Regions from separate parts of the Paenarthrobacter sp. UW852 genome, predicted to be linked through region 2. Evidence: riboswitches for the same ligand, from Rfam matches in the RefSeq annotation. Region 2 holds a riboswitch; the other holds the start of a gene.
The links. A riboswitch is a leader RNA that binds a small molecule or an ion and turns the genes downstream of it on or off. The one in region 2 is predicted to bind cyclic di-AMP.
Positions count from the first base shown of each region.

Region 1: linked by a shared signal. The riboswitch ahead of NEK97_RS05555 (C40 family peptidase) and the one ahead of NEK97_RS12050 (NlpC/P60 family protein) in region 2 are both predicted to bind cyclic di-AMP.

Region 1 is NZ_JAMSGY010000002.1:523,599-528,240, reverse strand. It holds gene NEK97_RS05560 (M23 family metallopeptidase) at 1-763, shown strand, start outside; cyclic di-AMP (ydaO/yuaA leader) riboswitch at 901-1,069, shown strand; gene NEK97_RS05555 (C40 family peptidase) at 1,074-1,814, shown strand; gene NEK97_RS05550 (NlpC/P60 family protein) at 1,913-2,692, shown strand; gene NEK97_RS05545 (HNH endonuclease) at 2,910-3,410, shown strand; gene NEK97_RS05540 (NTP transferase domain-containing protein) at 3,453-4,355, shown strand; gene NEK97_RS05535 (molybdopterin molybdotransferase MoeA) at 4,352-4,642, shown strand, end outside.
Region 2 is NZ_JAMSGY010000006.1:84,448-89,089, reverse strand. It holds gene NEK97_RS12055 (copper resistance CopC family protein) at 99-731, shown strand; cyclic di-AMP (ydaO/yuaA leader) riboswitch at 882-1,074, shown strand; gene NEK97_RS12050 (NlpC/P60 family protein) at 1,078-1,863, shown strand; gene NEK97_RS12045 (FAD-binding protein) at 1,977-2,678, opposite strand; gene NEK97_RS12040 (universal stress protein) at 3,093-4,130, shown strand; gene NEK97_RS12035 (PEP/pyruvate-binding domain-containing protein) at 4,149-4,642, shown strand, end outside.

The DNA.
Region 1 (4,642 bases), on a different contig from region 2:
CGCAACAATGGAGGTCCGGCCCCGTGACACTGAGCGCCAAGTCCGCCGCCGTAAGAGCCCATTGCGCCAGGTTGCCGATTTCGCCGCAGCCAGTGGTGTCGGCCAGAAAGCCGGAGTAGCCCTCGCTGCCACCGGCTTGGCGCTGACTGTCGGACTGCCGGCCACAAGCCCCGTGATGGCAACGTCGGAGTCGGGCCAGACCGAGTCCGCCCTCGCCGTTTCCGGCGGCAGTCAGCCAGAGGTTTCCGCGGCCGCATCGGCAAAAATCGACTTCAGCCGCGCCGCCGTCGCAACCGCAGCTGACCCCGACGGCAAGCTGAAGCAATTGCTCAGCGCCCAGTCGGTCGGCAGCATCCAGCGCGCCTCGTCCGTAGGCACGCTTGCCAGCCCCTTGGACAGCCTGGTCACGGCCTCGCCGTTCGGCTACCGGGTCAGCCCCCTCACGGGCGGCACGGGAGACTTCCACCGCGGCCAGGACTTCGTTGCCCAGTGCGGCACCGCGGTGCATGCGGCTGCCACGGGCAAGGTCACTTTCGCCGGATGGCACGAGTATGGCGGAGGCAACCGCGTGGTAGTGGACCACGGCAACGGCCTCGAGACCACCTATAACCACCTGTCGTCCTTCAACGTCAAGGTCGGGCAGACCGTCACCCGTGGCGATACCGTCGCGTTGAGCGGCACCACGGGCGCTTCCACGGGCTGCCACCTCCACTTCGAGGTCCAGGTCAACGGAGAAGTTGTAGACCCCATGGGCTGGCTCTAAGCCAGTTGATGGTCGCCTCTCGCATTTTGCGACACCCCGTGACCTGAATGTGACATTCGCGTTCAACTGTTGTACCGTACAAAGCGCATCGGCTTTTTAGGGGGCCGATGCACTTGAGTGGATTGCCTAGCTCTGCCACCACTCAAGGTCCGTTCGCATAAATCGTCTGGCAGGGGCGGGGGAACCACTTTTGGTCTTCGATAGAAGGCCTTGGGGTTAAGTCGCAAAAGCTTCCTTGAAGCAACGCGGCCGGATGACTCCCATCCGAATCCGACAGCTCACCTCGCAGGCATTGGGAGAGGCTACCTACGTGTCATCACGCACTACCCCTGCGCGCCACCGCGCTGAAACGGTTCGTACGAACCCCTTGAACACTCTTTCCAAGGCTGTTTCGTCCAACGCCGGTTCGGTTGGCCGTCAGGCCGTCGTCCTGGCAGCAGCTTCGGGCCTTGTCCTGACCGCCGGTCTTCCGGCTACGGCAGCTGATACGGACGTCTCCAAGTCGGAAGCCTCCAGTACCCAGCAGATGGTGGCAACCGCCGTCGTCACCGCAGAGCCAACCGCCACCGTGGCCTTCGAGAGCCCGGTCGTGGCCACCAAGGAAGCCCCCAAGGTTGTCCAGCGTGCATCGCAGGTCACCCAGCGCGCCGCTGGTAGCCAGGACGCCGCAGCAGCAGTCACCGCAAAGTCCTCCGAGGTTACGGACGGTGCTGCAAGCGCTGCTGCTTCGGGCCTCGCCGCCATTGCCTACACCGGTATCGGCCACCCCTACGTATGGGGCGGCACCACCCCCAACGGCTGGGACTGCTCCGGCTTCACCCAGTGGGTCTACGCGCAGGCCGGCATCAGCATTCCCCGCGTCAACGCCTGGACGGCCATGAAGCCCACCAGCAACCCCCAGCCCGGTGACCTCGTCATGCAGAACGGCGGAGCCCACGTCGGCATCTACGTCGGCAACGGCATGATGATCAGCGCACTGAACCCGAGCCAGGGCACTCTCCTGCACTCGGCAGCCTCCACGGGCACCTCTTCCTTCTTCACCCTTCGCTAGAAAACATCCGGTTCGTGGCCGGCCAGCATGCCCCCAAGTGCTGGCCGCCCATTACCCGCGTGTAACCCCACTGCACGCGGATACGAAAAGAGAAAATCATGACCAGTGCAAACAAGGTTGCACGGCATCGCGCTGAGGCCCCCAAGACCAGCTCGCTTGCCATCATCGCCAAGGCTGTCGGCGGCAACGCCGGTACTGTGGGCCGCCAGGCCGCCGTCATCGCAGCGGCTTCCGGTCTGGTCCTGACCAGCGGTGTGGCGGCCAACGCCGCCGAAACCAACGTTGACCGTGAATCCACCGCGACGTCCACCCTCGATGTCCAGGCAGTGGTCCAGTCGACCATCGCTGCGGACTCCACGGTAGCCATCTCCTACGAACGGCCCGTCGTCACCACGGTTGAAGCTCCGGCTCCCGTGGAGAAGAAGGCCCCCGCCAAGGCAGAAGCCAAGGCCACGGAGAGCGCCAACACGGCTGCTTCCACCGGCAACGCGACGCTTGCCGTCAACAGCTCGGCTACGGCTGCCAAGGCTCCGGCAGCTTCCAGCGGCCTCGGTGCAGCTATCGCCGCCGCAGCTTACGCCCAGCTCGGCGTGACCCAGGACTGCACCATGCTGGTGACCAACTCCCTGGCAGCCGTGGGCATTCACTTCCATGACTGGCCGGCCGGGTACCTCTCCTTGGGCCGTACCGTCAGTGCTGCAGAAGCCCAGCCGGGCGACCTCGCCTACTACGCCAACGGCGGTTTGGCCGGACAGGCCCACATCGCTGTCTATGTCGGCAACGGCATGGCTGTGCACGGTGGATGGAACGGATCCACCACGGCATTGTTCAGCGTAAACGTCGGCTCCGGGCCGGTTTTCATCCGCGTCAACGGCTAATATCGCACCTTTTGGAACACCCCGCAGGCTTCGGCCCGCGGGGTGTTCTGCTTTAACCACGCATGAACATTTGCCGACACTGCACGGGAAACGACAGAAAGATTCGTTGATACGGCATATAAGTGCTTACCCTTATCTTGTCGATCCACAGCCCGTACATGCAGAGGGCAGCCGGCCCTCGTGCCCCTGACGGGTGCGGCCGTGAAGAGGTACGTGCATGCGCACACTCGTTCTGAATGCTGGATATGAACCGCTGGCGGTAATAACATTCCGCCGGGCGCTGGTCCTTGTGCTGACTGGGAAAGCGAGCGTAGTGGCCGAAGGCGACGAGCCTGTCGTCGGGCCACAGGAGATTCTCGGACGACCATCCGTGATCCTCCTCAACCGCTACATCCGTCCCAAGTACAACAGGATCACCGCTGTGAGCCGCCGGGGCGTCCTTCGCCGCGACGGTCACCGCTGCGCCTACTGCGGGAAGACAGCGCACACCATAGACCACGTCCACCCCAAATCCAGGGGCGGCGCGGATTCCTGGGAAAACTTGGTTGCGGCGTGCTTGAAATGCAACAACGCCAAGAGCGACCACACGCTGGCTGAGATGGGTTGGAAACTTCGTTTCAAACCCGGCGTGCCCCAGGGAACCATGTGGCAGATCAAGGAACTCGAGAAACCTGCGCCGGACTGGGACCCGTTCCTGTTGCCGGAATCCGCTGCCTGATCGATTTCTGACGACTCCGCCCGCCCCGGGTAATCTGGGCGGATGGAGTTCAACGCCGTCGTCCTGGCGGGTGGCAGGGCCACCCGCCTCGGTGGCGTGCCCAAGCCGTCCTTAACGTACGACGGCGCCACCCTCCTTTCGCATGCCCTGCAGGCATCGGGAGGTGCAGCCGCCGTCGTCGTTGTAGGCCCTGAGGTTCCGGGCAACGACGCGGCCCTGTACGAAGGCATCCTGAGGGCGCGGGAAGAGCCGCCGTTTGCGGGCCCTGCTGCGGCGATCGCTGCCGGGCTGGCGGCGCTGAGGACCCGGGCCCTGCCGTGTCAGTGGACGCTGGTTTTGGCGTGCGACATGCCCCACGCTGCCCGCGGAGTCGATGCCCTCCGGAACGCGCTCAGGAATCATCCGGACGTGGACGGTGCCATGGCGGTGTCTGCGGACGGTCGTAAGCAGCCGCTGCTGGGTGTTTACAGCACGGCGGCCCTGGAACGGAAAGCGGCGGAAGCCGAGGGCAATTCCGGCTTAACGGACTCTTCGGTCTTCCGGCTGCTTGCTAGGCTGAACCTGCTGGATGTCGCCGTCCCCGCCGGTGCCACGGATGATGTGGATACCTGGGATGACGCCACGGCGTTGGGCATTGACTACGACTTGGAGGCCGACGTGAAGAGCCAGGAAGAGACGCTCGAGGAATGGTGCCGCACTTTGCTGCAGGCCTTCGAGCTGGAAGGCGTCGAAGTGGACGTCAATGAGGTCCTCGCTGTCGCCGGAGTAGCTGCGCATTCGGTGGTGCGTCCCGCTGCTCCCTTGACCACGTTCATCGCCGGGTACGCCGCCGGCATGGCCCGCGGGATCGGCCAGGCCAGCGACTATGCCTCCATGAAGGCGGCCTTGGACCTGGCACGCAAGGTGGCCAAGGAGTACGTGGAGACCGGGACAGACGCCGAATGACCGAGGCCCCCAGGGAGGGCCATCACGCGGCACACACGTGGCAGGAGGCCCGCAGCCGGGCATTCGAGGTTGCTGCGCCCATCCCGCCCGGTCCGGTCCCGATCAGTTCCGCCATTGGCCGCACATTGGCCTCGGATGTCCTGGCCGTGCAGGACATGCCCCACTACGCGTCGTCGGCCATGGACGGATGGGCCGTCAACGGCAGTGGTCCGTGGATCCTTAGCGAGCCCGGGCAGCGGCTCGCACCACACCAAGCGAGCCCCATTGTCACTGGTGGCCTGATTCCG
Region 2 (4,642 bases):
TCGAGGGGAGTGTGCCCTCAAATCCTATGCCGTCGGATATGGGCCTCCTGACGATTCGCCTAGTCTGTAAGGAAGCCAACACTAGGAGAAACCGCCCCATGCGCACCATCCGCCCGCTTCTGGCCGCCGTCGTTGCCGCCCTGGCCTTCGCATCCGCTTTGCTGTTTTCCGCGGGCCCGGCCTCCGCGCACGACGTCGCCGAATCCACAGCGCCGGCCAACGGATCCAGCGTGGCAGCTGTCCCGGCGTCGGTCTCCATCACGTTCAACAACAGGCCGCTGGCCATCGGATCGGGCGTTACAGTCACTGCGGGTGGCGAAAACTGGGCGGATGGGCCCGTCGAAATCATCGACAACCAGGCGGTCCAGAAGATCCGAGAAGGCGCGCCGGCCGGCGAATACACCGTGGTCTGGAGGGTCGTCAGCTCCGACTCGCACCCCATCGAGGGCACCTTCACGTTCAAGGCCGCTGCTGGAAGCACGACGGCGACGAGCGGCGCCGCGGGTGCCTCGCCTTCGTCGTCGGCACCTTCAAATACGGTTCCGACGGCAGGAACTGCAGCGCCCGGTACTGCCACCAGCACCCCGGCCGCTGACGCGTCCCAACCTTTCCCGTGGAGCATCGTGGGACTGGCCGTGGTTGCTGTGGGCCTTGTGATCTATCTCGCCGTTACCGCCCGGAAGAAACTCGCCGCCTCCAGCGACTCAAATGCGGGAGATTCCGCGGAATAACAGGCTTTTCTACGTAGCTGCGAATATCTCGGATTGGTCACTGCGACACGCCAAAATCCCGGTTCTCGTTACTTAAATGTGACTTCGGCGAGATCATCGCGTACCGTAGTAGCTGTGCCTGTTCCACGTAGCGGGCACTTCCGGCCTGATTGCCTAGCTCTGCCGCAGTCCGGAATCCGTTCGCAGACAAACCTTACGGCAGAGACGGGGAACCCAATTTAGGTCGCTTTCGAGCGTGCCTTGGGGTGAAGTCACGATGCTTCCGCTGAACAGCGGGGGATAGTGGCCGGGTGACTCCCATCCGAATCCGACAGCTAACCTCGCAGGCATCGGGAGAGGCTTTTTCATGTCTTCAAGCATTCTTCGCGGCCGTCGTAAGGCGGACAGCGTACGTCCTAATCCGTTCATCTCCATCTCCAAGGCAGTCGCCAGCAACGCTTCCGGCGCTGGCCGCCAAGCAGCTGTTATCGCAGCGGCTTCGGGCCTTGTCCTGACCGGCTCCATCGCTGCCCACGCAGCCGAGACCCCGGTTCAGCGTGACTCCAGCCCCGCCACGGTCGCCGAGACCGTTTCCGAGGCTCCCACCAAGGTTGTAACCGCCGCAGCTACGGCTACCGTCAACTTCGAGCGCCCTGCTGTTGCTTCCGTAGCAGCTCCGGTCATCGAGAAGCCGGCTCCCGTCGTCGAGGCACCTGTTGCCAAGAAAGCAGCAGTGGCAGCAACTGCACCAGCCGCTCCTGTAGCAAAGGCTGCCGCGTCAGTTGCAGCCGCTCCGGCCGCCGCTGCTCCTGCAGCCGCTGCACCGGCCGTCGGTGGAGTCAACGCCGCCATGGTCGCCTCGGCTTACGCCCAGATCGGCATCATGCAGGACTGCACCGCCATGGTGGAGCGGGCCCTCGGCTCCGCAGGTATCCCCGTTGGTGACCTCGCGCCCATGCAGTTCATGAACTACGGCAAGGTCGTCAGCAGCCCCCAGCCCGGCGACATGATCGTCCAGTCCGGCCACGTTGCAATCTACATCGGCAACGGCCAGGCCATCAGCGGTGGCATCAACGGCAACCAGACGGGTATCCACCCGATCAGCTGGTTGACCGCAACTGGTCCCATCACGTACGTACGCGCAGGCGCATAAGCCTCACGCTTCAGTTCAAAGGCCGGCATCTTCGAAGATTCATTCTTCGAGGGTGCCGGCCTTTGGCGTTAAGAAATGTGCGCAAAAGTTCCAGTGGCGGTGAAGCGGCCGTCCTAGGCGATGGCTACGCCGCTTCCGGCCATGCCGTTGCCTGCCGGTAGGGCCACCCTGGCGGAAATTGCCTGCCCCACAGCTTTGGCCTGCCGAAGGACTTCTTTGGGAGTCGGGGTAATGAGTTCTCCGACGCCTACAAGGTGCATCCCCACGGCACGCATTGCCGCGGCGAAATTCTGGCCGACGGCAATTCCAAGTTCTGCCAGCATCCGGCGCAGCTGGCTCTGGGCGCAGCGCGTCACCACGACGTGGTCGGCCAGCAGGACACCTTGGGCGGTGTGGACCGCCCACTGACGGGGAGTGGATTCGAGGGGGCCGAAAACGATCCTGCCCCGGAGGGTGGCCGATGCGGTGCTTCCGGTGGGGCCGTGCCCTATCTGCTGCGACGGGTCGGAGCCCAGGAAATCCAGGCGAACGGCGCGGGTGGTGCTGCGAACGTCCAATTGATGGTTGGCGGCGTAGTTGCGCAGGTGGCGGAGAATCTCGCTGCGTTCCTGCATGGCGGGATCGGCGATGTCGCAGCGCTGGAGCATTCCAGTGTGGGTCGAAGGCCCGGTGGCTGACAGCGACCCGAACCCGTCAACGACGATGGAGCCCACCCCGTAGCGGCTAAGCTCGCTGGCAACAGCCAGACCGGAGAGGCCGGCGCCGATGACCACTGTGGTGGTTCGTTCCGTGCCGGAATCAGGCGTGAGTGACACTGCTTGGTTCCTCCTTGACGTGTGTGCCCTGCGGCATCGCGTGGGATCGCGTCCGAGTTCCCCAAGCGGCCGCAAATTAACGGCCGGGGTGTGTCATGAGACACGCTGCCCGGCTATTCGGTGACTCGAACACTACCGAACTTTTTCGGCCATGGGTAGCCTTCCCGGCGTCGTGTTTTTCGTGTCCGCCAGCAGGCCGATCCCGTGTGGTTTGAACTGAGCCCGGACCGTTATGCACATAGCCCGAAGTCGCCTTGATTCGGCACTTCCGACCGAGAATAGTGGGCATTGGAAGGAGAGATTCCAAGTTTCTCCTACCCCGGCCATTGACATTTGAAGAGTCAGGGAATCCAGTGCGGAGAACCTCTGGCAGAATAGCCGGAACATCAAGCAGTAGGTGGAGAGGCGGGCCCCATGGACCAGCACGAAGGACACAATGAAGTGCCACGCGATGGCGAGGAATCGGCGGTTGCTCCCGGCGGCATCGTCGTTGGAGTGGACGGATCCGAGCACGGCCAGTGCGCCTTGGTCTGGGCAGCGCGTGAAGCAGAGCGTCGCCAGCTCCCCTTGCATATCGTCACGGCCTACTCGGTCCCCATTTTTGCCGCATCTGGTCTGGACGGAGGCTACGCCACCGTGGACGACTCCGTCATCCGCGAAGGCGCCGATGCAATCGTCAAGCAAGCCATGGACAAGGTTTCTGCCTATTCGATCGACGTGGATGCTTCGGTCGAAAACGGTGATGCCGCAGGTGTCCTCCTCGACCTCTCGGCTGAAGCAGCGCTTCTGGTCTTCGGGAGCCGGGGCCGCGGCGGATTCGTTGGGCGCCTCCTGGGGTCGGTGAGCAGTGCTTTGCCCGCCCATGCCAAGTGCCCCACGGTGACCGTACCGCTGTACTGCGCGGACCGCCTTGGGGAGAGCACCGAGGACAAACACATCAAAGCCGAGCACGCCAAGGCCGGCCCCCGTACCGTCGAGAATGTTGTGGCAGTAGGCGTGGACGGCTCCGAGCAGGCCCGCGTAGCTGTTCTCGAGGCTGCGGAGCAGGCACAGCGCATGGGCGCCAAGCTCCGTGTGATCTGCGCTGTTCCCCAATACAGTGGTTCCCTCGCGTGGGTACCGGCCCCACTTGATCGCGATGCCCTCTTCGCCGACATCAAAGTGCAGTTGGATGCCGGCTTGGCGTGGCTTCAGAGCCATTTCCCGCGACTGACCATAGAGACAGAGCTCCGGGACGGCGCTCCGGTGGATGTCCTGGTCGAAACAAGCCGCGCCGTTGAGCTCGTGGTCCTCGGCACCCGTGGCCGCGGCGGATTCGCCGGGATGCTCCTTGGGTCCACGTCTGATGGAGTCCTCCATCACGCGAAGGGGCCGGTGCTGGTAGTTCCGGACCGGGAAGATCCGCGGCTTGCCGATCGGCCCAATTTCGGGCCAATGCTCGGCGCAGCTTAGCGGCAGCGATCCCCAGCGATGGACAGCCAGCAGCCACTGAACCAGCCGGAGGGCCACCCGGCTGGCCCTCGCAAGGCCGCCCAGGGTTTCATCGTGGACATCGCCACAATACGGGGAAGCATGCTTTCAGAGGTTGGGGGGAAGGCCGCCAACCTCGGTGAACTGGTTAGCGCGGGACTGCCTTTCCCGCCCGGGTTTTGCCTCACCACCCACGCGTACCGGCGGGCACTCGCTGCTGCTGGCTTGGATACAGTCCTTCGCGAACTCTCTGAGGCTGGGTCCACGGATACTGGCACGTTGAACAGTCTGGCTGCCCGCGCCCGGTCAGTGGTGCTCGACGCCGGTATCCCAGGCGAAGTCGCGGAGGCGGTCCTCGCGGCATACCGGGAGCTCGGCGAGGAGGTGCCCGTGGCCGTCAGGTCGTCTGCAACTGCGGAGGACCTGCCCGGCGCCAGCTTTGCCGGTCAGCAGGACACCTTCCTCAACGTCGTGGGTGCAGAGGCGGTCCTGGA